DNA from 2 places in the Pediococcus acidilactici genome. Region 2 is predicted to be linked to the other one. Evidence: a T-box and tRNA genes for the amino acid it is inferred to sense, from the RefSeq annotation. Region 2 holds a T-box; the other holds one or more tRNA genes.

Region 1 (6,885 bases), 450 kb from region 2:
AAGATGTGCCTGAAGTAGTGGGGATTGAATTTAAGCAGGTGGAATTAGACGAACCGCTATCCGCATTAGAAGCTGATATGCCACACATTATTAGGCTACTAAATGGCGAAGAGGAACCCCTTAGCTGTGGTAGATGTGATTATTGCAAAGCTCATAACCAATTAATTGGGTTCGTAGACATCGACTCGCTACTGGATTAGGAGGTGATGGCTTGAATTACATCAAACAGCTTAACGCATTCTATGATCAGCTCGAACTAAACCCGTTAAATTCATCTGAAATTGCTTTATGGCACGCATTGATGCGCATAAACAATAAAACAGCATGGTCAACGACGTTTACGGTGGCTTCATCAACGTTGTGTAAATACGCTGGAATGAAAGATACAAGCAAATCATCAACATTCTACAATGCGAGAAATGGATTACAGCAAAAGGGCTACATCAAGTGGAAATCACGTAAAGGGAACCAAGCCGCTTTATACCAATTAAAAGATTTGACTACATTATTTGTAGACAACTATGTAGACAGTACTGTAGACAGTTCTGTAGGCAATACTGTGGGCAACCCTGTAGCATTAAATAAACAAAACAAAACGAAACAAAACAATATTAATTCAATTACCGGCGCGCCACCGAAACCCAATGTGTACATTCCGTTAACCAAATTAACGTGAGTGGCAAATCGGGTGGGGAGGACGTTATGTTAAAAATGTTTGGTTATTTTACAAGCCTAGTCAAAGACGGCTTGCTATTTAAGCCGCAGTTTAAACTTACGGACCATGAGAAACATGTCCTGGCTAAACACCAAGGTGGCTTGATGGAAATACGGATTACTGATCCACGGCAAATTTCGAGTGACCAACGAGCAAAGATATACGCCATGTTTGGCGATATTGACCGTTGGCAGGAATACCGCGACCCGGATTATGTTAAGCATATTTGCAAGTCACAGTACTGCTACGAAAATGCCGTAGATTGGTTTAGTTTAAGCGATTGTTCGATGGAGCGAGCAAATTCGTTTATCAAGTTCCTAATTGATTTTTGCTTAAAATGGGACATTCCATGGTCAATGCGGACCATGGACATGATTGATGGTGATTATTGGCTATGCTACTACGGCTTAGTACACCGGCAGTGTTGCATTTGTCGTAATCCGGCTGATATAGCGCACATAACAGCGGTTGGCCGAACTAACCGGAACAAGATAGACCACCGGGGCAAGTATGTGATGCCGTTATGCAGGACCCACCATCAAGAGCAACACACAATTGGAATTTCAACATTTATGAAAAAGTATCACATCAAGGGCGTGAAGATTGATGACAAACTCGCCCGAATTTTAAATTTAGGAAATTGGAGAACACAAAATGGTGAAAATGAATGATCAAGACAAAAAGATTATTAAAGAGGCGCTTAAACAGGGCTTTACGTTCGATGAAGCGATGGAATTTATAGAAAAAATGAGAGAAGCGCATTACACACAAATTAGTTACAACTCCGAAAGGGGTAAAGGTTTGATGATTGGTGATGATGAAGATGTTTTAGTTGGGTTACTCGCTTTATCAAGCAAATTATTGCAAAGAACAGACGATTTTGAAATGAAGTTAAAAATCATCACCACTTATGAGAAATGGGTAACGCAGAAAACAGGCGAATTATTAGAAAAAAATAGCGTAATAGTTAGTTCAGCAGATGAATTAGACGAGCTTAATATTCCAGAACCAGTGAAAGAAGAATTACGTCAAATTCTCAATGAAAAATTTAACGGTAAATAAAACAAAGGAGTGTTATTAACGTGAAAAAAATTGATTTATTTAACAGCGACTTATTCGGGAGCAAGGAAGCTAGCTTAATGTGGGGCAAGCAACAGGATTATGTACGGACAATCTGGAATAAGTATCCAGAACGTTTCCCGGCGGGCACAATCCGCAAGTTTGGGCACCAACTGATTGTCACACGGGAAGGTATGGAAGCTGTAACTAAGAGGGAAGCTAAATACACATTTGACGAGATCATGAAAGGTTAGGACGGTGATTAAAAATGAAACTAATACAGAGGATTGGAAAAATGAATAATGGTTACAAGTCAGGCTACCAGGATGGCCAAAAAGAGGCGCTCTTAGAACTAGGGCGTAAATTGCGTGCTATGAGTGAACCTTTGTTTCAGAAATTGATGAAAGAGCAGAAATTTAGTGACAGCGATGATATACGTCTAGAAGTGCTCAACGAGATCGCAGACTGGGAAAAAGAAATGTTGGAGGCTGTAATTGATGATTAACCGAGCGGTATTAATCGGGCGCTTAACAAGGGACCCAGAACTAAAGTACACAACCAATGGCGTAGCGGTCGCTAGCTTTAACCTAGCAGTCAATCGCCAATTCACAAACCAAGATGGCGAACGTGAAGCAGATTTTATCAATTGCGTAATGTGGCGGAAAGCGGCAGAAATTTTCTGCGACTATACTCACAAAGGTTCGTTGGTTGGCATTGATGGACGAATCCAAACTCGTTCATACGAAAATCAACAAGGACAACGTGTTTATGTCACTGAAGTGGTCGCGGATAACTTTTCCTTTTTGGAATCTAAAAGTCAGAGCAATCAAAACAATGGCAGTTATGTGCCACAAGACAACGGGTTTGGTCAAAATAATGGGCCAACTACGCCGAATAACACGAACCCAAATGATCCGTTTAGCGGAAAGCAAGGGCAATCCATTGATATCACCGATGAAGATTTACCGTTCTAGGAGGTTGAAAAATGACTACATTTCAAGAGAGACAACGCTTGCGGGAACAGGCAGCCTATTATCTAAATATGGGGGATGTTGATACATATACTCAATTAATGCACGAGGCACGAATGGGCATTCCAAACAGCAATAACGACCTGAAAAATTGGGGATCTAATAACAAACGAACTGTTAATCGGCGGAAGGCAGTCAAACAGTTGATGGACGATTATACCAGAAAAGAAATTGCTGAAGAACTAGACTGTGATATTTCGACCGTCAGAAAGGACATTATATTTCTACGGGAAAAGGAGCAAGAGGAAGAACATGGATAAGTTGATAATCGGACTGGCAATGGTAGGAGTGCTGTTACTATTAATATCACATCCAGCAGGTGTGATGATTACGATCGCCTTGGCACTATTTTTACTTAGTTAGGATGAGAACGATGGAGATTTTTAAAAGGTTTTATAAACGACTGCAGACAGTTGCATGGAATGGCGGTTTAGAAAGTTTGATGGCTGATTTGTTCGCCATCCTCGCGACAATAGACATCTTTATGAAGGATGTTTCAATGACAGAAAAAGGACTAATGATATGCCTGATGTTGTTATTTGACATTCTGTCGATTGTTAAACGATGGGATTACCGTAAATGGCAAGAATGGAAGAGGATTCATGAGTAAAACGATTGGGCAAACTTTAATCTTAGAAAATTTCGATGGATATAATCGTGTGTTTGTAGAAAAGATAGTGGCTGTTGATGGGATGCCGTTATTAAACCCGTTTTACATTGTGTCTAACATGAATAGTAGCGACATTAAAGTTTACTCTTACGAAAAATATCATAAAGTACTGGCTACAATCGTTGGGGAAGCGCCCCAGACTAGTTTGGATTTGGGAATGCAAGTCTGAAACAGAAAGGATAGCGTTATGAGAGGACTATTTCAATTGGCAGTAGGATTAACGGAACTTGTAATCGGCATACTACTATGCTGGGCAGCCTTGATTTCAGTAATAAGAGGGATTATATTCCTCTTCCAATTCTTCTTTTAGCAACAAAAAAGCCCCACAGCTCCAATGCTATGAGACCAACCAATAATCTAATTATAGCACACAGGAGACTATGGGGGATGGACGTTTTGATACCACAAATAGATCGTAAGGGAACAGCACGTAAGGTTAAAAAGTTTTTTGAATATGATTATCCAGGCATCTGTAGACGGGCAGGCAACAATCCAGCGGGAATCAGAGCCGTTGTAATAGGTGGGATGCCAAAATCACCATCCTTTAGTAGTAGCTCGGAAGAAAAAAGAATTTATCGAAAAAGTTGTTAATGAAACCAGAGCTTTGGATGAAAAATCAAAGGACATTATTATATATAACATCATTGAAAAGCACAGTAATGACTGGTGTTATCGAAGGTTCCATATGACCTCATCAAGATATGATGACTATAAAAAATATGCACACAACGCTTTTGCAGATTCATATGAATACCAGATTTTCGGTGGAACGAATCTACATGAATACTTATCGAATTGAAAAAATCAGAAAAAGAGCGGAATTTTATCGGAAAAACATCGGAATTTTTGGAGTGAAAACGGCGTTAAAATGATAGTGTCGAAGGATTGGAAATACCATTAATACAATACTCCAATTTGATTTAGGTTAATTATTCGTCCACTTGTCCCAATCCTTCGGCAAACTGTAGGTGTAGCTCAGTTGGTAGAGCACCTGACTGTTAATCAAGAAGTCGCAGGTTCGAATCCTGCCATCTGCGTTTGGTATTTTAATTTAAGGACGCTTCATGGTATATTACTAACAATAAAAGGTATAGAAAGAAAGTGGCTATAATTAAATATCCTAATCGTATATTGAGACCTGAAATAACTTCATACCAAGTTGTTGCAGTTGATGAGCGTTATAAAGCGATGAATGACAGTTACAATGATGAAGATTATGGTGAGGCAATAAATTATGCTCGTAGCATGATAGAATCAGTATGCAAATATGTTTTTAAAATTTTAAAGGGCAAAGAAATTACCGAAGGATATATTTCTTTAAACAATTTAATAAAAAAATCATTGGGAGCACTTAATACAGAGCTTTCACAAGAAGATTCAATAGAAGATATTTCCGATGAACTTATAAAAATAGTTAATAAAATTGGAAATTTAAGAAATCAAACATCTGTTTCTCATGGGTCAAGTGTTAGAACCGAATCAATAACTGCCATTGAAACAAGATTTGTTATTTTTGCTGCTGAAAATATAACAGTTACTTTATTAGATCTTCTATTTAATAAAACACATTCTTTGAAATATATGGCAGTTGGATCAGTGATAGATAAAGCCGGATTAAAATTAATGTATGAAAGTGAATCTAGCGTCATGTATAAAAATGATGTTGGTGATTTATTTAGTGTTTTTCCAGGAAGTGATGTTATTTATCAAGTGACTTTAACTTTGCCTGACAATACATCTTTTACGAGTGATAAAGAATTTTATTTGGATCATATTAGGGCCTATATGGAAGATGATGCTGAAGAAGTTATTAAAAAGGGTGAAGAAGCGTTTGATTTCTATTCTAAAAAGAAAGATTTTAAGTACGAAGTTCAAATCGAGAAAAATATAATATACATTACAAAACTTGAAGAGTAATGCTGGTGGTATCTTTTAACAATGAAATAAACTAAGTATGGTTGGTGTAATCCAACAGAAATTAAAATATTTGGTGAACTAGACCGACAAATTAAACAAAAAAGAAAGAGAAACTATTAGGATTGATTGGAATTGATAACAAAGCTAGCCGTTATTTTTGGTATAATCACTCTTAATAGGGGAGCGATGAACATCAAAGACATTGTTTTGAACGCTTGTAAGCATTTCAAAGAATATTGGTTTGTTTATTTAGTGGCTACATTAATTTCATTTATCGTGTGTTCCATTTTATTATTGTTTTCAGCTGATAAATCTTTAGATTCTTTTGCGGACTGGCTAAGCGGAATTGGAACAGTAGGGGCAGTTGTAGTATCTCTGTATTTGGCAATTAGAAAACCATCAGCAAAATTTTCTGAAATAAAAAGATATGATAAAAACTATCTTAAGGAAAATGATGGTGTTTTTATCGTTAATGAAGAAACAGTAACTTATTTGTATATTACCAATAAAAGTGAAGTTCCTGACACTATAGATTTATATTCTGTGGAATTAGTAGCTAAAAAAGAAAAAATTTTGTTTAGAAAAAAATTTTACTATGATAATAATGAAGATTATCCAAAAATAGATCGATTTTTTAATAATAGTGAGATTGGTGAAAGTGTTATTGGTTTAAGGGGAATAGTAATAAGGCCTAATACAACTATTATATTGGGAAATATATGTTGGGTGGAAATTTTAGATTTTCTACATTCAAATGTAGATGGATTGAATTTTACAGAAGTAAGTGACGAACACAAAAAAATTAATAGTATACAGATTTATATTACATTAAATTTTACAAGGATGGATGGTTCTAAAATAGAACAAACGTTTCTAGTACCAAGAGAAATTTTAAATGTAAAAACTATAGCATTAGTTGGTGCAAAAAATATTAATAGAAAATACTTTTTTGAGAAGTGACTTTATGAGTTGCTTCTTTTTTGTTATTTCAAAGGAGACGTGGTGATATGTAATGGCTAAGCAAGAACAGGCTGAAAAGGATTATATGATGGGTATGAAGTATAAAGATATAGCCTCTAAGTACAATGTGTCTATCAACACAGTCAAATCATGGAAGAAACGGTATAACTGGCAACGTGGTCCCAAAAAGAGGACACCCCTGTCTGAAAAAAGTGCACACAAAAATGAGAGTGCAGATGATGAATTAACACCATCACAAGAGCTCTTCTGTCAGTTGGTTGGTGGCCAGCGATTGCCTTTATATCGCGCTTATATGGTTGCTTTTGACTTAAAGAATAAGCCACTTGAGTCAATCATGTCGTCAGCTTCTAGGTTAGGGAATAAATGCAAGAATTGTTAAGATTCAGCAGGAAGTGGCCGCTAAACATGAATGGTCGTTGGACAGTGTTGTTGATTCATTAACGTTTGTTTATGATGAAGCTAAGGCAGACATTTTCTTGCAAGGCATTAAGAAGGCTAACTCAGACGCCATG
Region 2 (22,246 bases):
CGATGGTGATCATCTTTCAGCCGGAAATTCGCCGGGGACTGGAACACTTAGGTCGCGGGTCGATTTTTGCAAAGAACCATTCGCAAAAAGAAGCGGAAGAAAAAATGATTCAAGCGTTGGATAAGGCGATTCAGTACATGGCTAAACGCCGAATTGGAGCGTTGATTTCAATTCAGATGGAAACCGGGCTTGATGACTATATTGAAACCGGAATTCCCCTGGATGCGGACGTTTCGGGAGAGTTGTTAATCAACATTTTTATCCCGAACACCCCGTTACACGATGGTGCGGTGATTATTAAAAACGGTAAGATTGCCGTGGCAGCTGCCTATTTGCCTTTGTCACAGAGCAACTTAATTCCTAAGGAACTTGGGACTCGACACCGTGCAGCGGTCGGGATGAGTGAAGTTACCGATGCATTGACCATCGTAGTCTCAGAAGAAACTGGAGAAGTTTCTATTATGAAGGACGGCGAACTATTACGGGATATGTCGCAAGAATCTTACTTACGGTATTTCCGGACCCAATTAATTACCAGTGATGAAGGGCCCACCCCGTTCTTCACTTCGGTTACGGAAAATATTTCGGCCTTCTTTAAGGGAAAAAGGGGGCGGCACTAGATGAAAAAATTTTTTACCAAAAATTTTAGCTATCGGTTAATTGCGTTAGTCTTAGCCCTTTTGCTTTTTGCGTACGTAAAGACCGATCACCTTACTTCAACGCGGGTTTCGGGGACCGATGCAAACCAGAATAAAACCGCGTTGATGTCCACCAAGACGGCTACAATTACGATGCCGGTGGATTTAGATGTGGATTCAAGTAAGTACGTAGTTAGTGGATACCAAGAACGCGTTAAAATTACGCTGAACGGCTCCAGCGCAATGATTACTACCTTAACCAACACCCGTAATTTTAAGGTGTACCTTGCATTGCAGGATTATGCACCGGGTAAGCATACGGTTAAATATCAAGTGGAAGGGCTTGGTAAGGATATTCGTTACCGAATCCAACCAGAAAAATCAAAAATTACAATTGCCCATCGGAAGACGAAGAAATTTGAAATTCGCTACCGTTACGATACCAACATGGTTAAGGAAGGGTATACGATGGGGAACGTAAAAACCTCGGTAACGACGGTTCAAGCAACGGGCTCCGCATCAGAAATTGACCGGATTAGCCAAGTGGTTGCCGACGTTAACGTCCCTAGCAACACGACAGAGGATGTTTCTGCGCGTTCTGTGTTGCAAGCTTTGGACTCAAACGGTAACATTGTAAATGTAGTCTTGACTCCGCAATCGGTAAATGTCACTATTCCAGTTTCCAAGGCGAAAACAGAAAAAGCCAAGGAATCTAGTGAGGCAAGCAGTCAAGCTACGTCCTCTTCTAGCAGTTCGGAAAAATCAGCAAGTAGCGCATCCTCATCGAGTGGTGAAGAAAGTTCTTCGAGTTCAGCAAGTAGTGACGAGAGTTCGTCCGCTGACGATACTAGCAGTGACGGGAATCCGCAGCTCCAACAGTGATTCATAAGTGAAAACTAGCTTGGGAGCTGTGCTAATTAAATTGCTGATTTTATAATTTAGATAATGAGTTAAAAGAGATTGACGGCGGGCTACAGGTCTTGTCGCAAAGAAGGAGATTTTCAATAATGAAATTGAAGTATTTTGGTACAGATGGAGTTCGTGGAATCGCAAACGAAACGTTGACACCAGAACTAGCTTTCCAATTAGGGCGAACTGGCGGATACGTATTAACTAAGCACGCCAAGGATGCTGATCAGCGTCCCCGGGTACTGGTTTCACGAGATACTCGAGTTTCTGGCCAGTTGTTAAAACACGCCTTGATTTCGGGCCTTTTGTCAGTAGGGATCGAAGTAATGGATATGGGAATCGTTACGACGCCCGGGGTTGCTTACTTAGTTCGTAAGCAAGAAGCTGACGCGGGAGTGATGATTACCGCTTCGCACAATCCAGTAGAGGATAATGGAATTAAATTCTTCGGTTCGGACGGTTACAAGCTATCTGACGAATTAGAAGCTGAAATCGAAGTTCTTTTAGATGCTGAAAAAGATAACCTCCCCCGGCCATCGGCTAAGGGACTTGGTTCCGTAACGGATTACCCTGAAGGTGGGTTAAACTATACGGCATTCTTGGAACAAACGATTCCCGACGACCTAGAAGGGTTACATATCGCGGTGGACGCTGCTAACGGTGCTACTAGCGGCTACGTTTCCCAAATCTTTGCTGACTTAAATACTGAATTTGAAACGATGGCAACCAATCCCGATGGGTTAAACATCAATGCGGGAGTCGGCTCGACTCATCCAGAAGCTCTAGCAAAATTCGTGGTTGAAAAGGGCGCGGATATGGGAGTTGCCTTTGATGGGGACGGCGACCGTTGTATTGCGGTAGACGAAAAGGGAAATATCGTCGACGGTGATAAGATCATGTACATTTGCGGTAAGTTTCTAAGTGAACGGGGTCGTCTTAAGGAAGACACCGTGGTAACGACCGTAATGAGTAACCTCGGAATGTACAAAGCGTTAGAAAAACACGGCATGCATTCGGTTAAAACCCAAGTTGGTGACCGTTACGTGGTGGAAGAAATGTTGAAGGATGGTTATAACCTTGGTGGGGAACAATCCGGCCACATCATTTTCTTAGACCACAACACTACTGGGGATGGCATGCTTACGGCTATCCAATTAATGTACGTGGTTAAGCAAACTGGTAAAAAACTTTCCGAATTAGCTGCTGAAGTAACTACGTATCCTCAAAAGTTAGTTAACGTACGGGTTCAAGATAAGAAATTAGCGCTTGAAAACCAAGCCATCAAGGACATTATCAAAAAGGTTGAAGACGAAATGGCTGGCGAAGGCCGGGTATTAGTCCGTCCTTCCGGAACTGAAGACTTACTTCGGGTGATGGCGGAAGCTCCTACTGAAGAAGCGGTTAACCAATACGTTGACCGGATTGTTGCGGTAGTTAAGAGTGAAGTTGGCGTTGATTAACGGCTGTAATTAAATAATAAAAAAACGAAACGGGCGGAGAAAATCTCTAGCCCGTTTTTGATTGTCTAATAAAATGAGTTTGGGGTAAAAAATTTAAGGGGGTCTAATCCCTTGTGCTATACCTATTCCTGCATTTGATATATACCAATTTCGAAAAATAATGTTTGACAATCGCCTTAAGTGGTAATATATTAAGAATCGTTAATTATACCAATTATATAAAAATAAATAGATGAATTTAGGAGAACAGGGATTATGTGTGGAATTGTTGGAGTAACAGGTAGAGCAGATACGACCAAACTTTTAGTGAATGGTTTGAAAAAATTGGAGTACCGGGGATATGATTCTGCGGGAATTTACGTAAATAATGGTCAAGGCAAGGATTACCTAGTTAAAGCGCAAGGAAAGATTCAAAACTTAGAAGATCAACTTTCTGATGACGTGAACGGCAGTGCCGGAATTGGGCACACGCGCTGGGCAACTCACGGTATTCCGAGCGTGGCTAATGCGCACCCGCATTTTTCGGCAGACAACCGGTTTTACCTCGTGCACAATGGAGTGATTCAAAACTTCAAGGAATTAAAACAAACTTATTTAGCAGACGTGCCTTTCCAAAGCGATACCGATACTGAAGTAGTGGTTCAATTAGTTGACCACTTCGCTAAAGAAGGTTTATCGACCATGGCCGCTTTCAAGAAAACTTTAAGCTTGTTGAAGGATTCTTCATACGCCTTTGTTTTAATGGACCGGGAAATGCCGGACACCCTTTTTGTAGCCAAGAACAAGAGCCCGTTATTAATTGGGGTAGGCGACGACTTTAACGTAGTTTGCAGCGACGCTTTAGCAATGATCAACGTGACGAAACGGTTTGTGGAGTTGCACGATGGCGACGTGGTTAAAATCACCCCTGACAAAGTGGAGCTATTTGATGCAGATGGTCAAGCAATTCAACGGGATCCTTTTGAAGTTGACATTGACCAGTCCGATGCTGATAAGGGAACTTACCCATACTACATGTTAAAAGAAATTGACGAGCAACCAGCCGTAATCCGGCGCATCGAAGAAAAATACCTTGATTCAAAAGGCGCAGTTCGTTTCGATAAAGCAATGTTAGATAAATTAAACCAAGCCGGTAAAATTTACATTGTGGGTGCGGGAACTAGTTATCATGCTGGTTTAGTGGGCAAGAAGTTATTGGAACGCTTTGCCAAGGTGCCAACGGAAGTTGTGCTAGCATCCGAATTTGCCTACGACGATCCAATTATTGAAAAAGATGCCTTCTTCATCTTCCTTAGTCAAAGTGGTGAAACTGCTGATAGTCGGCAAGTTTTAGTCCGGGTAAATGATGAATGGCAAAAGCCAAGCCTCACGATTACTAACGTGGCTAACTCAACGTTGGCGCGCGAAGCAGAATTCTCGGCAACCTTAGAAGCGGGTCCGGAAATTGCGGTAGCGTCGACCAAGGCCTACACCGCGCAAATTGCCGTAGAAGCACTTCTAGCGGTAGCAATGGGACGGATGAAGCAAATCAATGCGGCAACTGATTTTGACATTGCAGGACAATTAAGCATGGTGGCAAACGCAATTCAAACGGTGGTGGATGAAAAGGCAGCTATCGAACAATTGGCCAAAGACACCCTTTTAAAGGCGCGTAACACCTTTTACATTGGCCGGGGGCTAGATTATGCGGTAGCCCTAGAAGCTTCCCTTAAGCTTAAGGAAATCTCTTATATTCAAGCAGAAGGTTTTGCAGCCGGCGAATTGAAGCACGGCACGATTGCCTTAATTGAAGAAGGGACTCCGGTTATCGGGATCATTACCCAAGGTAAAACTGCCGATCACACCCGGAGCAATTTAGAAGAAGTGATTTCACGCGGAGCACAGGTAATCACCTTCGCTAGCCAAAGCCTCGCCAAGAATACGGATGACGTAATTCTTCCTGACGTTGATGAAATGTTGATGCCGTTGGTTAGCGTCATTGCTGCTCAATTATTGGCTTACTACGCTTGCTTGCAGCGGGGTTACAACGTTGACCAACCGCGTAATTTAGCTAAGAGTGTCACGGTAGAATAGGAGGAAGAGCAGTGCAAAGTCGCCTGAATTTTAATTTGAATATTTTTGAAATTTAGGTTGACATTATTATGTGTAAGCGCTAACATATGGTTGTAAGGTAGTGGCGCATCTCCTACCTGCACAATCAATTCTCTTTCTCTCTTATGCTGGATCCGACTCGTACAAGTCCGGATCCTTTTTTGGTGCCATAATAATTCTAGACAGGAGTCGGTAACGCACTTTATACTAGATAAGTGGAGGCGAGAGAATGAAGAGTAATGAGACATTCACCTTGATTCAAGAGATTACCCGTTTGGATGGTACTAAATACATTGAAATTGGTAACATGATGATGAATGGTCGCGCTGAGCTAGCGGCCGAACGTGGTTATATTAAATCAGTGCGGATTATGCAGCTGAACATATCGCATTCGCAACATGTAATTAATTATGAAAAATACATCGGGGAACGCTACGAAATGCCCGACGAAAACATGACTTCGTGGGAAGAATGGCAAAAAGATGACCGGATTATGAAGGACTTCAACGCGATTTTACACGAAAATCATATCAGTGCTAATAAAGAATAATTACTTGGCTTTTAAGGCCCGTTTTTGCATTATACAATTCAAGTAATTCAAATGCTTTTCTGGAATTTCTTAATTCTGGGAAAGTATTTTTTGGTTTTCGCAGTTCTTTTTTTGTACCAGAAAAAATAATTTTTATCCGCAAGTGTAAACGCTCGCAAAAATTCGCTTTTCGTGTTAATCTATTCTTGAATTTAAATATAAGAATAATCAGGTTTGTTTCCACAAGGGGGAATCGATGATGAGAAAAGCGTTTATGATTGGTACAGGAGTTGCAAATTTAGCTGCCGGCGTATATTTGATTCGTGATGGTGGTTGGAGCGGTAATCAAATTACCATGTTCGGACTCGATAAACACGGGGCTAACGATGGGGCAGCGGTTGCGGATTACGAGACGGAATACGGCAACCAACGGCTATCTAACGATCGGGGCTTTTTAGCCAAGGGCGGTCGGATGCTTAACGAAGAGACCTATGAAAACTTGTGGGACGTTTTGCGGAGCGTGCCGTCTTTGGATCACCCAGGGCAATCGGTTACGGATGACATTTTAAACTTTGACCATGCTCATCCAACCCATGACGTGGCCCGGCTAATGGATAAGCGTAACGGGATCCGGAATAATGGCGGTGCGGACGACTATTCGCATATGCAATTTAATAACCAAGACCGGAAGTTGTTAACCAAATTAATGATGATGCCTGAAAGCCAAGAAGCAAAGCTTAACGACGTCAGCATCGCGGAATGGTTTAAGGATAGTCCGCACATTTTCACTACTAACTTCTGGTACATGTGGGAAACTACCTTTGCGTTTAAGAAGGAAAGCTCCGCAATGGAATTGCGGCGTTACATGAACCGGATGATTCTGGAATTTAGTCGGATTAACACCCTTGAAGGGGTTACCAGAACGCCGTATAACCAATACGAAAGTATCATTCTACCGATGCGTAAGTACTTGAGCGATCACGGGGTTACCTTTATCAACAACCGTAAGATTACCGCCTTCCAATTCAAGGACACTCCGTTGCGCGATGATATCATCGTTACTGGCTTAGAGTACGAAGACGTAGGGGAAAATAAGCAAACCGGCACAATCCCGGTTGACGAAAATGACCTCGTTTTCGATATCAACGGCGCGATTACCGATAGTTCATCGATTGGTGATTTCAACACCCCAATTAAGGAAAATATGGAATACGCTCCTAGCGCAGCATTATGGAAACAAGCTACCGAACATTTCTATAATCTAGGAAATCCGGACAAGTTCTTTAACGACCGTGCCCAAAGTGAATGGATGAGCTTTACGGTAACCACGAAGAACCACTATTTGGTAAACCAAATTAGCCGGATTACCCAACAAGAACCGGGGAATGCTTTAAATACTTGGGTAGATAGTAATAACTTGTTATCCATCGTGGTTCACCATCAGCCGCATTTTCACGCTCAAAAGGAAAACGAAACGGTCTTCTGGGGCTACTTCATGTTCCCACGTAAAAATGGGGATTATGTGGACAAACCGGTAATTGAAATGACCGGAAAAGAAATGCTGCAAGAATTACTAGGTCATTTGGCAGAAGTTGATCAAGCAACGGATAGCGTTGTTTATCATGAAGAGGAAATTATGGATAGCATCGTTAACGTAATTCCGGTTTACATGCCGTACGCTAGCGCACTGTTCAATACGCGAGCTGTTGGAGACCGTCCTGAAGTAGTGCCAAAGCATTCGAAAAACTTGGCATTTGTCAGCCAGTTCGCAGAAATGCCATTTGACATGGTCTTTACCGAACAATACTCGTTCCGGGCGGCACAACGGGCAGTCTACCATTTCTTAGGAATTCCTGAAGAAAAAATGACCCCAGTGCACCACTACGAGAAGAATCCAAAGGTGCTTTTGAAAGCAACCCGGACCATGTTCCGTTAGAATTATCTATTTAATAATACTAAAAGTTGATTTGAGAGCTTGATTTTATTGAAGCGCCAACGAAATCAGCTGCTCCGCTTAACAAAAAATCGATCGTTATGCCAATTTAGGCAACGGTCGATTTTTTTGTTAATGCTTGTAAACTACCCGACTTTTGTCCTGCTCTTAGCATTTTGGGTTAGGACTTAGTAAAGTTTTCAAGTCCGTCACGCGTACTTTTACTACTTACGGGTGATTTTGGGGAGGACGTAGTTTTGATAGTAATCTTGGTAGGTTTGTTTGGAAATTTGGCCCCATTGTTCTTGGCTGAATTCCTTAATTTTTTCGGTACTAAAGTTAGCCTCTTTAATTGCGCTGATTGAGAAGACTTGGGTTTGGTCGCCGACGCTTAGCCGAATTTTCTTCAGCGAACGGGGAAGCGTGTCGCCCTGGATTTTCTTCAGAATATGGACCATATTGGGTGCGTAAAGCTGGGTGAAATCAAACAAGTTTAACTTAGGGACCCGAATGATAATCTGGGAGTCCGTAAAGTTAACTTGAAAAGGCAGGCGACCGTTAAAACTATCCGCAATTTGATTTTCAATCAAGGTGGCCTCATTGGAGGCGTTTTCCTCGCCATAGGAATCAGTATTTGAATGAATATCTAATTGTTGATTGGTAAAATTAGGGTAAGTTTGAAAGCCCAGAATTACCAAAACAACTACGGTTAAGTTAGATTTAGAAAAGATTCTGGGACGTTTGAATTTCTTTGCTTTAGCCATGTCTTATATCCGTTCATAATAAACCCGTTAAACGTAATTACGTTTAATAATTTCAACAACATCAACAATTATAGTAAATTTAAGGTATTTACACAAACGTTTGTTTGCTAAATGTTAAAGGATAAGTTACGATAGATGAAAAATTATTTAAGGGGTACCGGAATGTTAAAATACGCGATTTTTGATTTAGACGATACTTTACTGGATTTTAAGAAGGGTGAACGTATCAAAGCTACCGAAGTCTTACGTAAATATGGCGTGCAAGATTTGACGACTGGATTGGCAACCTACACAAAAATTAACCAGCAGGTCTGGGAAGCAATCGAGCAAGGTGCACCTCGGGATCAAGTGTTGAAAACCCGATTTTCGAAAACCTTTGCGGCACTCGGAGTGGATGGCGATGGGGTCGCTGCTGAACGGGAATACCGCCAGCGATTGGCAACTAGCTACTACCAATTTGAAGGCGCGCAAGCATTACTGCGGGATTTGAAATCGGCAGGAATTCGGTTGATGGTGGGAACTAATGGGGTTAAGAAGACTCAGTTGAGTCGACTCGCTGGTTCCAAGTTAGACCAATACTTTACCGACTGCTTTATTTCAGAAGACGTTGGTTATGCTAAACCTGATGAACGCTTCTTTGCGCCAATTAAGCATAAATATGCGGATATGAGTTTCCAGAATACCGCAATGGTGGGCGACCGGTTGCAATCCGACATTTTAGGGGCCAATCAAGCCGGGCTCAAAAGCATTTGGTATAATCCCCAACAAATCGCGGTGGATGCGCCAATCAAGCCAACCGCGGTGGCACATTCTTATGACCAGTTGCGGGAATTAATGTTGTAAGGCGTGCTTGAAACAACAAATAAAAAGAGATAACTTACGAAATTAAGGGTCCAGCAAAATGGAACTTGAAGAATCAAAAATTTGAATTTTTTTCATTACTAAATAGTTTAAAAGCAGTGTGGAGGTGAAAGAGCCCACACTGTTTTTTTTATTTTAGAAAAAATGTTGACTTATTATCTGAATGCGCTTACACTATCTGTGGGCTCAAAAATAAACTAACATGTTACTTTGAATGCTTTGACTTGTTAAAAAATAAGCTTTTTACCAAGTTTATAAATACAAAATAAGCATTTTAAGTCCCAAGGGAGTATTGCAATGGAGTATAAAGATATTTCACCATCAACCGTTATTGAAGAGTTACTTCGGGAAATGATTATGGAATTAAAGGATGGCGATCAATTGCCATCGCAAAGAGAATTAGCGGAGAAATTACAAGTAAGTCGTAACGCTGTCAAATATGCGTTAGCGAGATTACAAAAAGAAGGTGATATTCGGGTTAAAAATCGTCAAGGAATTCGGGTTAACAAGAAAATAGATGTTAATTTGCTAGGAATGCGCCCGTTAAGTAGTGAATTAGGAGAATCAAATGAACAAATTCAACAGCTTTCCGCAAAAGTAATTAATACACCAAATAGTTTAGAAAGCTTTTTTAAAAGTTCTACTAAGCAAACGTTAGAGCTTAAGCGACTTCGTTTGTACAAAAACCAGCCGTTTTCATTTGAAATTGCATATCTAGATGCAAAGCGTTTCGAGAAGTTAGTGGATTTTAATTTTAATAACTATTCGCTTTATAAAGCCTTAAAAGAAAATTATGGGGTTCAACCCACGTACGGCTATGAAACCATCACGTGTGTGTTAGCAGACGAAAGTTTAAGACGCACATTACAAGTGGAAGAGGGAAAACCGTTATATCAAGTAGACAGTTTTAACTACGAAGAAAATGATGTTCCAGTTGAACATACGGTGCAGTACCTTATTGGGAGTAACTTCAAGTACCACTTCAAGGCAAAGAATATTTTTGATTATCAAGAGGACTTATAAAATGACACTATTTAAAGAAATTTACGCTGATATCAAACGCAAAATTGAAAATGGGGTATACAAAAAGGGCGGAGTTTTACCGAATGAAGGTGAGCTACAAAAGATATACCAAGTTAGTAGAACAACGGTGCGTAAGGCAGTTGAGCAACTAGTTGAAGAAAAACAAGTTGTGCGTAAAAAAGGCGTGGGACTATTTGTTGCCCCAGGAATTTCTAAGCAAAATATTTTGGATATGACCGGAATTATTAAAACTTCTACTGGGCTAGAACCTGAGAAAACACAGATTAAGGAAAGCTACTTGCGTAAGGCAGGGGTTTACTATTCAAAAATCTTTGGAATCAAAGAGAATGAATTGATTTATTATCTTAGTTTTTTAGTGTTTTCCGAAGGTGAACGCACGTATGAAAAGTTAATTTTGCCACTGGATTATTTTCCCGGCTTTGATCCGGAGATATTGAAGGTTACCGCAATTATTGAAGCAGTTAACACTGGCAAACTGAGTGTCCAGGATGTTTACCAAGATTTTCAATTAACGGAAGCTACCGATGAAGATTATAAACAGTTAGAAGTGGCAACTGACTTTCCAGTTTTTAAAATAACTAATACCTTTTTAGACGATCGGGCACGAGTAGTTGCCATTGAATATAAATTACAGAGCGCTTTAGATACTAAATATTCAATAGACTTTGATTAAAAGTGAGGGAATTTAAAATGATAAAACTTGTTAGAGTAGATCATCGATTATTACATGGTCAAGTAGCGGTTTCTTGGTTTAACAGTTTGGGAGCAAACACTATCTTGGTGGCTAATGATGCCGTTGCTAGCGATGATTTTCGTAAATCGGCAATTCGATTGGCGAAACCAGATAATGCAAAGTTAGTGATGAAATCAATTGAAGACAGCATTAAAGCAATTAATTCAGGCGTCACTGATAAATATAAAATGCTAGTGGTTGTGGAATCAGTTGCCGACGCTAGCAAACTAATTCAAGAAACCGACGGAAAGATTGGGGAGCTTAACTTAGGAGGTACAAAGCCACGCGAAGGAACAATTAATTATTCTAAGACAATTAATTTGACTAACGATGAGGGAGCACAATTAACTCAACTACAACAACGTGGTGTAGACGTTTATATCCAACAAGTTCCTAGCGAAGAGCGGCAAGAATTCAAAAAAATAGATTAATTATGGAGGTGTAAAAATGAGTGCCTATTTAACAGCCTTACTGCTAGCCTTGATTGCTATGTTGGGGAACGGAGAGTATTTCTTAGGTTCGTCCATGCTTTCCCGTCCGTTAGTAATGTGTACGTTAGCTGGTCTAATCATGGGTAATGTGCAACAAGGAATTATTATGGGAGCAACTCTAGAACTAGCTTTTGTAGGTTCCTTTTCAATCGGAGCATCGATTCCACCAGAAATTATTTCAGGAAGCGTATTAGGAACGGCATTTGCAATCGGAGCTGGTAAAAGTACGGCGGTTGCTTTAACGTTAGGAATCCCAATTGCTTCGTTAGTGCTGGTAATTAAAAATCTGTGCTTTATCTTTATTTTGCCGTACTTTGTGCATAAAGCAGATCATTACGCGGAACAAGGCAATAGCAAGGGACTCGATCGAATGAATCTTCTTGGAGGATTTTTCTCAATTAACTTACCAATTGGATTAGTTGTAGGAGTTTCCTATTTGCTGGGTAGCCCGGTAATTAAATCATTCTTAGCGGTAATTCCACAGTTCATTATTAATGGTTTAGGTATTGCAACGGGGCTCCTACCGGCTTACGGTTTTGCGTTACTTTTAAAGATGATGGTCAACAAAAACAACATTACGTTCTTTATTTTAGGGTTTGCACTGGCTGTATATATGAAGATTCCAGTTACCGGCGTCGCAATTTTCGGAGCATGTTTAGCTTTGATTTTAACGGGTTACTCAGCATTTAAAGATAAATTTCATGCTGAACCAGCAGCTGTAGGTGGAAATTCAACTACGAATAGTGGGCAAAATGGAGGAATCGATTATGAAGATGAAGAGTTCTAAGTTACTTACGAAAAAAGATCTAATGGCAACCTTTTGGCGGTCGTTTACCATGGAATGGGCTTGGAATTACGAACGACAATCTAACTTAGGATATTCTTATGCGATGACTCCAGCTCTTAAGAAAATTTATCAAAACAGAGAAGACAAGTTAAAAAGTTCGTTTAAGCGACACTTGGAATTTTTCAACGTTACTCCATGGTTAAGTACTTTTCCGCTAGGCATTTCGATCGCAATGGAAGAACAAAATGCGTTAAATGACGACTTTGATGAAGATTCCATTAATAACATTAAAATTGCTTTGATGGGACCGTTAAGCGGGATTGGAGATTCATTTTTCTGGGGCACTCTAAGAGTTATTGCTACCGGGATCGGAACCTCGTTAGCTTTCCAGGGAAATATATTAGGACCGTTACTCTTTCTTCTGATTTTTAACATTCCAGCAATCATTGCACGATATTATGGCTTGTTTATTGGGTATAACATTGGAGCGTCATTTATTGACCGAGTGCAAAAAACGGGATTGATGGATAAGTTAACGTATGGTGCTTCTGTTTTAGGCCTCGGGGTGGTTGGAGCCATGGTTGCTACAATGGTAACTTTGAAAATGCCAATGAAAATTGGGACAGGGGCGGATGCCACTTCCGTACAAAAGATTTTTGATGGCATCGTACCAGGAATATTGCCGTTATTATTTACGCTATTTATTTTTTGGCTTGATAAAAAAGGATGGAAAGCACAGTACATTTTGTTATTGATTGCGGCAATCGGAATTTTTGGTGCTTGGAGTGGATTACTTGGTTAGTAAATAGAGAGGAGCAAGATAGTGAAATCGATTAATGATTATGTGCATTTGGAACCAAAGCTGTATCAACAAGTTCTTGATAATGTTGAAAAGTTATTTTTGAAACCGCTTAATCAGTGGGACTTAAGTAAGTTTAAGCGAGTAATGATATATGCAACGGGCTCTAGTTCAAATGCGGCCTTTGGTGCATTACCACTGATGAGCAAAATTCTAGGAATGCCTATTCAAGTTGAAGAACCTTCAATATCAGAAAATTATTTAATGAATATTGAAAACGACACCCTTTGTTTAGCAATTTCTCAAGGGGGGCATAGTTATTCAGTAGTTAAGCTAGTTGAACGGTTGCAAAAGAATCAAAAAATGGTCGTCGCCTTAACTAGTGAAAAAGATAGCCCATTGGCACGAGTTAGCAACCGGGTTCTTGAAATGGGAATGCCGGTGGAAGAAATGCCATACGTCAGTGCAGGATATAGTGTGACTATTTTAGATTTAATCTTAATTGCGCTAGTGCTTTCGAAAAAATTAGGGAAAATATCGGCTGAAGAGGATGAAAAGTATTGGCAACTTATTCAAGAAATCACGAAAAAATTGCCACAAGTTATTAAACAAGGCGATCAGTGGGTTGAAAAGCATGTGGATGACTTTAGTAATGCACAAAGAATTACTTTTATTGGTTATGGTGCAGCTTACGGTGTCGCTCGTGAAGGAGAAACCAAATTTACTGAAGCAGTACGGAATAATGCTTGGGGAAAAGAACTTGAAGAATATATGCATGGTCCATATTTAGGACTTCACGCTGAAGACATAATAGTTTTCATAGAGCCGAATGGTAAATTAGCGGATCGTGCACAGTTATTAAGGAAATTCTTAAAACAACATGTCAACCATGTTTACACAATTTATGCGAACCAAGTTAATTTGAGTACTTTGACAACCGGAGATTTAGCTTTTGAAATAGCAACTGATGAACTACTGGCGGCATTATTTTTAACCGTGCCAATCCATTTAATGGCCTATCGACTTTCCAAAATTAAGGGAGTTGATTTAGAACATTCGGCTTATCCAGATTTTGATCAAATTACAGCTTCTAAAATCTAATTAAACAATAAAGGAGAGAACATCATGAGAAAATTTAACAAACAACAATTAGTCGCAGGTATGCAAGGTGCACTTAAATTACGGAGTGAAATCAATCAATTAATAGACCAGATTGCTGATCAAGGATATCGTAACGTTTGCTGGTTAGGGATTGGTGGTACCTATGCATCCTCAATGCAAGCAGTAGTTCATATGAAAGAAAAATCGGGAATTGAAACATTTTACCAAAATGCAGCTGAATACCTAACGACCGGGAATCGCCGAATTACTGACCAAACTTTAGTAATCACTTCTTCAGTTACTGGTAATACTAAGGAAGTGGTTGACGCGGTAAAACAAATTAAAGCAGCGGGAGCGACTATTCTAGGTTTTATTGATAGGGCTGAAGCTGATTTGGCAAGTTTAGTAACCCATTGTATTTCTTATCCAGAAAATGAGCAGCTTAAATTCTTCATGGTTGCGGATCGTTTAATGTATCTTAAAGGTGAATTCCCGGAATATGAAGAATTCTATAGTGAAATGGATCAACACTTTGCTGAAGATATTGCGAATATTGAAGAAGGTGCGGACAAATTTGCTCAAGAATTTGCGCAACAACATCATGATGACGACATTCATTACTTTGTTGGAGCTGGTAACCAATGGGGCGCAACTTACTCATACGCAATGTGTTACTGGGAAGAACAACATTGGATTCGGACTCGTGCCATTGAAGCTGCTGAATTTTTCCACGGAATGTTTGAAGTAGTTGACCGAGATACGCCAGTTACAGTTTATGTTGGGGAAGATAGCCAACGTTCGCTTAGTGAGCGAGTTGCTAAATTCCTACCCGAAATTTGTGGAAATTACACAATTATTGATACTAAAGACTATGATTTACCAGGATTTTCAGAAAAATTCCGGGGCACCCTGTCACCATTTGTCTTCCATGCAATTAACAACCGTATTGATGTAAATATTGAACATATCAATCGTCATCCAATGGATATTCGGCGCTACTATCGAGCTTTAGATTACTAGAAGTGGAGTTCAACTAATGACATCAGTATTAATATGCATGCATGGAAAATCAGCCACCGCAATGCGGGATTCGGCTGAAATGATCTGTGGTAAGCAAGAAAAATGTGCGGCCATAGATTTCAAAATGGGGCAAGATTTAGCGGATTTCAAAGCCCAGTTAAAAAAAGAAATTGCGGAATTAGATGGATCTCCGATTTGCTTAACTGATTTAAAAGGGGGCACACCGTTTAACACGCTAGTGACGTTGACCAAAGATTTTCCTGATTTAAAAATCATTACGGGGACGAATATTCCAATGTTGTTACAGCTATTTGTTTACCGGACCCAATTCGATAAAGCTGATTTGGTTAAGGAACTTTTAAGCGCGGGCCAAAAAGGAATTTTCCAATACACCATGGTTGCACAAGGTGACGAGGAATTTTAAAAAAATTCTTCGGGAATTGAGGTAATAGTTTGGTTACTAATTAAAAATAGGGATCTTCAGTATTTAGCTGAAGGTCCCTATTTTATTTTGGAAAGATGTCATGCGTACCTTAAAGAAAACCTTGAAAGTGAGCTAGCTAAATTTTTAGAAAATCCATTGTTGACTTTTATGTCGATAACGTCATATAATCACTTTTGTCGATAACGGCATAACATTCAAAAGCAGGTGAAGTAATAATGGAAAAACAATTTAAAACTTTAGAAGACTTTTTAGGAACGCACTTTATTTACACATACGATAATGGTTGGGAATACGAATGGTACGCTAAAAATGACCATACGGTAGATTATCGAATTCATGGGGGAATGGTTGCCGGCCGCTGGGTTAAGGACCAAGAAGCCGACATCGTAATGTTGACGGAAGGTGTTTATAAGATTACTTGGACGGAACCGACCGGAACGGATGTGGCGCTAGACTTCATGCCAAACGAAGGTAAGTTGCACGGAACCATTTTCTTCCCTAAGTGGGTTGAAGAACATCCTGAAATCACGGTTACTTTCCAAAATGAACACATTGATTTAATGGAAGAATCTCGTGAAAAATACGAAACTTATCCTAAACTAGTTGTTCCAGAATTTGCTAAAATTAGTTACATGGGTGATGCTGGACAAAATAACGAAGACGTTATTTCTGAAGAACCATACGATGGCATTACCAGCGACATTCGCAACGGAAAGTATTTTGATGAAAACTACAAGCGAATTAACAAGTAATTAATTTTTGGAGGAGTTCGCATGCCACGACCACGAGTTTTACCGTACATTGTTTTAGGATTGTTAAATAAAAATGGGGTTATGTCTGGAAAAGATATGATTGCGGAATTTAAGAATGAAATTAGCGAGTTCTGGACGGTTTCGCACAGCCAGTTGTATCCTGAATTACAACGAATGACGGACGAAGGCCAAATTGAAGTGGTTGACGATGAACAAAATCGGAAAGTCATTAACTACGCAATAACTAAGAAGGGCCAAACGGATTTGCGGGAATGGCTCGCTACCCCGATTACGGCCAAAAATGATGAACTGACGTCACTTAAAATGTACTTTATCGCTGACCGACATGATCCACTTTTACAGCAAATTTTAAAACAGGCGGCGGACCTTCACGAACAAAAAGTGGCCCACTTAAAGCAACGGCAAAAATTACTGTTTGAAGAACCATCCGCGATTGAGGAAAATTACGGACATTACTTAATTTTGTCTCGGGCGGTTGAAAGGGAAGCATCCCATTTAGCCTGGCTAAAAAATCACATCGAATAATCCGAAAAACAGGTTTACAAGTAGGCGGACGTGGGAAAATTCGGGTGGCTTGCGAGCACTAACCCAAAATCGGTAGTTGTGCCTAAATTGGGCGTAACTACCGATTTGGGGTCCTTAAAAAACGTCGTCACCAAAACAGCACTGAGAAGTTTGCAAACTCTCAGTGCTGTTATTTTAATACCTCTTTTAATTAACCTTTACCGCCTTGGAAGGATGGATAAAGTGTCATCCCGCCATCAACGAAGAGGGTAATTCCGGTGACGTAACTTGATTCAGCGGAAGCTAACCATGCCGCCGCGGCCGCAACCTCTTCAGGATCGCCAATTCGTTGCATGGGAATCATGCTGGTAGTGGTTTTTAACTGTTCAGGATCCGCAAATTTTTTAGCGTTGATGGGCGTATTGATCGCGCCAGGGCCAATTGCGTTTACCCGGATGTGCCGGTCGGCGTATTCCATCGCAATTGTTTCGTTGAACAGTTTTACGCCGCCTTTGCTAGCAGCGTAGTGTGCAAAAGTTGGCCACGGAATTTTCTCATGAACGGAAGACATGTTGATAATGTTTCCGGGCTTATCATGCGAAAGAAAATAATTAATGGCCGCTTTTGAACCTAAAAACACGCCGTTTAGGTTGACGTCGAGCACTCGTTTCCAGCTTTCAAACGATAATTCCGCAGTCGGTTGTTGATTTTCCATCCCCGCGTTGTTGACCCAAACGTCTAGGTCGCCAAATTGATCGACGGCCGTGTCGACTAGGCGCTTAACGCCGTCTTCGGTTGATACGTCAGCTTGCACGACCACGCCTTCACCGCCGGCTGCGTTAATTTGATCCCGCACGGCGTTGGCGCCATCTTTATCAGAGTTGTAATTAATAACGACGTGCATACCTTCTTGCCCAAAGCGTTCGGCAATCGCGCTGCCGATTCCTTTTGAGCCGCCAGTAATCACGGCGACTTTTCCATTTAAATCTTTATATAGCATAGTTATTATCCCCCCAGAACATAACTGTAAAATAAATTCTTGATGTTCGTAACGTATGATAACATCAGAAATCATAGTAAAGGAACTGAAACGATTGGGCGTTGCTTACCTTATGCGTAGCTTAATATTTTTGGGGGATTGTTGCTATACACAAAGGCAAAATAACCCTATAAAAGCAAACTTGATTTTATAGGGTCGATGAGTTTTAAAAAAGATGGAGTGATTGGATTAAAGGCAATAAAATTAACAAAATAATGATGATAATCATGCTTAATCCAAAGAAATTATTCGGGTTAAAGGTCACCCCAAAGCCAAATACTTTGGGGATTAAGAGTGGCGAATGCCAATCGAGGTGGAGATTTCGGTCATTTTTAAGCCAGGTTACGTAAACGGTCGCCAGGATGAGACAGATCGCCAAAAGCAATACGAAACTAACCATAATATAATACTCCGTTTCGGGAAAATATTTGAGCATAGAATAGCATACTAAAGGCGTGAAAACAACGAAATCCCAATTTACAAAAATAATTTTCTATGCTAATCTTGAAGCTAGCTAATTGAATATAATCAAAAACCGTAAGAAGAACAAGTATTTTAAGCCCGTAACTTAAAGCGAATTGAGGATGGTGGAAGCTCAAGAAGTTATTCTTTTAAGAAAAACATCTTCTTTGTTTCTAGGCTGAACGATTAAGCGTCCAGTAAGTCTAGACGTGACCGATACGTTATCGTTTGGAGAGCATATTTTAGATGTGCTTTTAGAGATGTTTATTTTTAAACGAATTTTGGGTGGTACCGCGAAGTCTTTCGTCCCTGTTACGGGATGGAAGACTTTTTTATTGGCGGACTTTTTACGAAGACAATGGAGGGATTTTTAATGGAAAATACGTTGGTTAAATCACTTTATGCGCAAGCAACGCATGATGAAGATGTAGCAGTAGAAGTAACGGGTTGGCTAAAGACGCTCCGTTCTTCCAAGAAAATTAGCTTTTTGGAAATTAACGACGGTTCCTGCATTAAAAATGTGCAGGTAATCATGGAAAATGGGTTGGAGAACTACGAAGAAATTAAGAAAGCTCCCATTTACACTACCTTAAAAGTAGTCGGAACGGTAGTGGACACTCCGAAAGCTAAACAACCGTTTGAAATTCACGCAACTGAAATTGAAGTTTTAGGTAACTCAGACAGTGACTACCCGCTTCAAAAGAAACACCACACACCAGAATTCTTACGTGAACAAGCACATTTGCGTCCGCGGACCAATACTTTTTACGCAGTTTTCCGGATTCGTTCGTTGGCAGCCTTTGCCATCCACGAATTCCTCCAAAAGAATAACTTTGTCTACGTTAACACTCCGTTGATCACTTCTAGTGATACGGAAGGTGCCGGTGAAATGTTTAAGGTGACTACTTTAGACCTTAACAACGTTCCAAAGAACGAAGAAGGCAAGGTTGATTCTACTAAGGACTTCTTCAAGCAACCAACTAACTTAACGGTTAGTGGTCAATTGAACGCGGAAGCATTTGCGTTGGCTTTCCGGGATGTTTATACTTTTGGTCCGGCTTTCCGTGCGGAAGATTCACACACTACGCGGCATGCCGCTGAATTCTGGATGGTTGAACCAGAAATGGCGTTTGCTAACTTGCAAGACGTGATTAACGTTTCCGAAGACATGTTGAAGTACGTGATCAACTATCTTTTGGAAAATGCTTCTGATGAAATCGACTTCTTGAACCAAAACGTGGACCAAGAATTACGGGCTCGTTTGGAAGCAACTCGCGACGCCGATTTTGCCCAAATTACTTATACGGAAGCAATCGACAAGTTGTTAGCTGCTGACCAAGAATTCGAAAACAAAGTTGAATGGGGAATTGATCTCCAAACTGAACACGAAAGATACTTGAGCGAAAAAGTTTACCAAAAGCCAGTGTTCATCACGGATTACCCACGCGACATCAAAGCCTTCTACATGCGGGAAAACGAAGACCACAAGACGGTTGCCGCAGTGGACTTATTAGTACCTGGCATTGGCGAATTGATTGGTGGTAGCCAACGTGAAGAACGACTAGCTAAGTTGAACGAAAAGATTAAGGAATTTAACTTGGATCCTGAAGAATACAAGTGGTACCTTGAATTAAGAAAATATGGGGAAACGGAACACTCCGGATTTGGAATTGGTTTCGAAAGATTATTGATGTACGTTACTGGTGTGGAAAACATCCGCGACGTTATCCCATTCCCACGGACCCCGGGTAACGCTAGCTTCTAATTCAAAACGTTAATAGTAAGCAAAAAGCCTTGAATTTAGTCAGACGATGACGGATTCAAGGCTTTTTTGAATATTTAGTGGCTGCACAAGGGTGGCATCCTAATCCCCCAACGAAAACCGCAACCTCATATTGCGGGAACCGATGTTGATTGCATCGTTAAGCAGTTTAGTAGCCTGGGCTAAGGTGAAATCGGCCATTGCCTGGTTAGCGGACGTTAAAATTTTTTCCGTGAGGGTGGCTTGGTGATCCGTTTCTTTTTGCATTCTTAGCACGTTTTGGAGTACCGTTTGGGCAAAGTTTTCCTGTAAATCTTGGTAGAGGGCAAAATTTCCGTCTCCAATTAAAGCAAGCACCCGGCTAATCCAGTACATGTAGTTGGTATTCACTACCGTGGGAGTATCGCGGTAGCAAGCCGGAGTATCCGCGACGTTACTATAAAACGGCACCATGGCGTTAAACGTGTTGGGACCAAAGGCCAGCCAATGAATTCCCGCGATTTCATCGGGAACTTGGTTGCGTAACTCTAGAATGTGAGTTTCTAGATTGCGATTGATGCCGATTGGCCGAAAACGTTTCTCGGGCACCGTTTCGCCATAAGGATCGTAGGGCGTTTCTTGATAGTGTGAGCTCAAAAGAAACTTCAAATCTTCCACAGAAATTTTCTTGGTTGCACGATTAATGAAAGGTAAATCTTGGTCGGTAGGCTCCCCAACAAAATTATCGTCCAAAAATTGGTGGACGTACCAAGCCCGGGGGTTATTGTAGTACCGGTCTTTAATCGTGGCACTACCAAAAATGTGCCGTAAATTAAGGCCTTCGTGATCCGGATTAAGTTGATTTTTGGCAATGAATTCCGGGAGATCCGCAGAGGCTAGGCAATTAGCTGAATTAAAGTCAAAATCGGTGATGTTCCAGCGGTTTGGCGCAATTGCATAGGCATCGTCGGGAATTCGGATTGCAACCCAATGATGGCCTCCGATGGTTTCCATATACCAAATTTCTTCGCGGTCGGCGAAGGCAATTCCGTTGGATTCGTAAGTACCGTATTCTTCTAAAAGTTTACCTAAGCGCAAGACGCCCGCCTTGGCAGACTCGATGTACGGCAAAACTAGCGTAAGAAAATCCTCTTCGCCAAGTCCCTTTTCGACTAACGGATCCACGCTAAGTACCCGGGCGTTAGTAGTAATGGTTTCGGTAGCGGTCATCGCCGTGTTTTTACTGTTGATGCCGCCAGCACCCCAAATGCCATATGTGGGATCGGCATCGGGCGTGGCGGTGTAGCGGAGCGGATTGTCGGGAAGGGGAATCGTTAAATCACTATGGACAGAATGATAGGGTTGGGGCTGATCTTCGGGGTTAACGACCACGAACCGTTGGGCATTAGAATCATCGGCACCGTCTTCGTTACGGGCAATGATGGTGGAACCCGTCAGGCTAGCGTTTTTACCGACTAAAATAGTGGTACAAGTTTTCAACATGTGCTTGTCCTCCAATTGATTTTTACTGTAATGGTAGCACGATTAGCTAAATAGGCAATCACTATTCAGTTAGAAAAGGGAATGCTATCATGGTCAATATACAATTTAAACTAACATGAGGAGCGTTAAGCAATGGTTAAAACAATTGCAATGGAAGATTTTTACCAAAAATATCCGCTAACTACCGCCGTTTTATTGGACGTGCGGGAGCCAGACGAATTTGCGGCTGGGCACGCGGTGGGGGCGCGTAATTTTCCCTTGAGCCAACTACCTAATCGCTTAGCCGAATTAGACCAAGCAACTCCATACTACGTGATCTGCCGTTCGGGAAGACGTTCAGCAAACGCGTGCGGGGTACTCGAAGTCCAGGGCTTTGATGTAACCAACGTGGTCGGCGGAATGCTAGCTTGGCCAGGAAAAGTGGAAAAAGACTAGATAAAAATAAATGCGGGAAACAAAAGTCGGGTAATTTCTGAGCGTTAACTGAAAATAGACCATTATGCCAAATTCAGGCATAATGGTCTATTTTTGGTTAAGCGGAACAAACTAATTTTTGGTGCACGTTGGGCTTTACTAAAGGCCCAACACCCGATTTACTATCTAAAATACCAAACCAGTA

The links. A T-box is a leader RNA that pairs with one kind of tRNA and senses whether it is charged. The one in region 2 lies ahead of asnS (asparagine--tRNA ligase), so its partner is inferred to be a tRNA-Asn.
Region 1: it encodes a tRNA-Asn, which carries the amino acid that the T-box ahead of asnS (asparagine--tRNA ligase) is inferred to sense. The anticodon was not compared.

The regions. Positions count from the first base shown of each region.
Region 1 covers NZ_CP066046.1:841,437-848,321, reverse strand. The annotation lists gene I6H64_RS04180 (PD-(D/E)XK nuclease-like domain-containing protein) at 1-200, shown strand, start outside; gene I6H64_RS04175 (hypothetical protein) at 212-676, shown strand; gene I6H64_RS04170 (putative HNHc nuclease) at 703-1,386, shown strand; gene I6H64_RS04165 (hypothetical protein) at 1,370-1,777, shown strand; gene I6H64_RS04160 (helix-turn-helix domain-containing protein) at 1,855-2,028, shown strand; gene I6H64_RS04155 (hypothetical protein) at 2,070-2,279, shown strand; gene ssb (single-stranded DNA-binding protein) at 2,272-2,748, shown strand; gene I6H64_RS04145 (helix-turn-helix domain-containing protein) at 2,760-3,065, shown strand; gene I6H64_RS04140 (hypothetical protein) at 3,179-3,415, shown strand; gene I6H64_RS04135 (hypothetical protein) at 3,408-3,644, shown strand; tRNA gene I6H64_RS04130 (tRNA-Asn) at 4,440-4,512, shown strand; gene I6H64_RS04125 (abortive infection family protein) at 4,607-5,392, shown strand; gene I6H64_RS04120 (DUF805 domain-containing protein) at 5,579-6,352, shown strand; gene I6H64_RS10110 (helix-turn-helix domain-containing protein) at 6,405-6,752, shown strand; gene I6H64_RS10105 (hypothetical protein) at 6,766-6,885, shown strand, end outside.
Region 2 covers NZ_CP066046.1:1,286,451-1,308,696, reverse strand. The annotation lists gene cdaA (diadenylate cyclase CdaA) at 1-620, shown strand, start outside; gene I6H64_RS06580 (CdaR family protein) at 621-1,520, shown strand; gene glmM (phosphoglucosamine mutase) at 1,646-3,007, shown strand; gene glmS (glutamine--fructose-6-phosphate transaminase (isomerizing)) at 3,263-5,080, shown strand; gene I6H64_RS06565 (hypothetical protein) at 5,328-5,648, shown strand; gene I6H64_RS06560 (oleate hydratase) at 5,884-7,563, shown strand; gene I6H64_RS06555 (hypothetical protein) at 7,785-8,324, opposite strand; gene I6H64_RS06550 (YjjG family noncanonical pyrimidine nucleotidase) at 8,487-9,167, shown strand; gene I6H64_RS06545 (GntR family transcriptional regulator) at 9,483-10,208, shown strand; gene I6H64_RS06540 (GntR family transcriptional regulator) at 10,210-10,902, shown strand; gene I6H64_RS06535 (PTS sugar transporter subunit IIB) at 10,920-11,393, shown strand; gene I6H64_RS06530 (PTS mannose/fructose/sorbose/N-acetylgalactosamine transporter subunit IIC) at 11,410-12,240, shown strand; gene I6H64_RS06525 (PTS system mannose/fructose/sorbose family transporter subunit IID) at 12,221-13,042, shown strand; gene I6H64_RS06520 (SIS domain-containing protein) at 13,064-14,140, shown strand; gene I6H64_RS06515 (SIS domain-containing protein) at 14,165-15,160, shown strand; gene I6H64_RS06510 (PTS sugar transporter subunit IIA) at 15,177-15,584, shown strand; gene I6H64_RS06505 (phenolic acid decarboxylase) at 15,821-16,357, shown strand; gene I6H64_RS06500 (PadR family transcriptional regulator) at 16,379-16,903, shown strand; gene I6H64_RS06495 (glucose-1-dehydrogenase) at 17,094-17,882, opposite strand; T-box leader at 18,450-18,697, shown strand; gene asnS (asparagine--tRNA ligase) at 18,757-20,148, shown strand; gene I6H64_RS06485 (C69 family dipeptidase) at 20,248-21,627, opposite strand; gene I6H64_RS06480 (rhodanese-like domain-containing protein) at 21,760-22,062, shown strand; gene I6H64_RS06475 (energy-coupling factor transporter transmembrane component T family protein) at 22,224-22,246, opposite strand, start outside.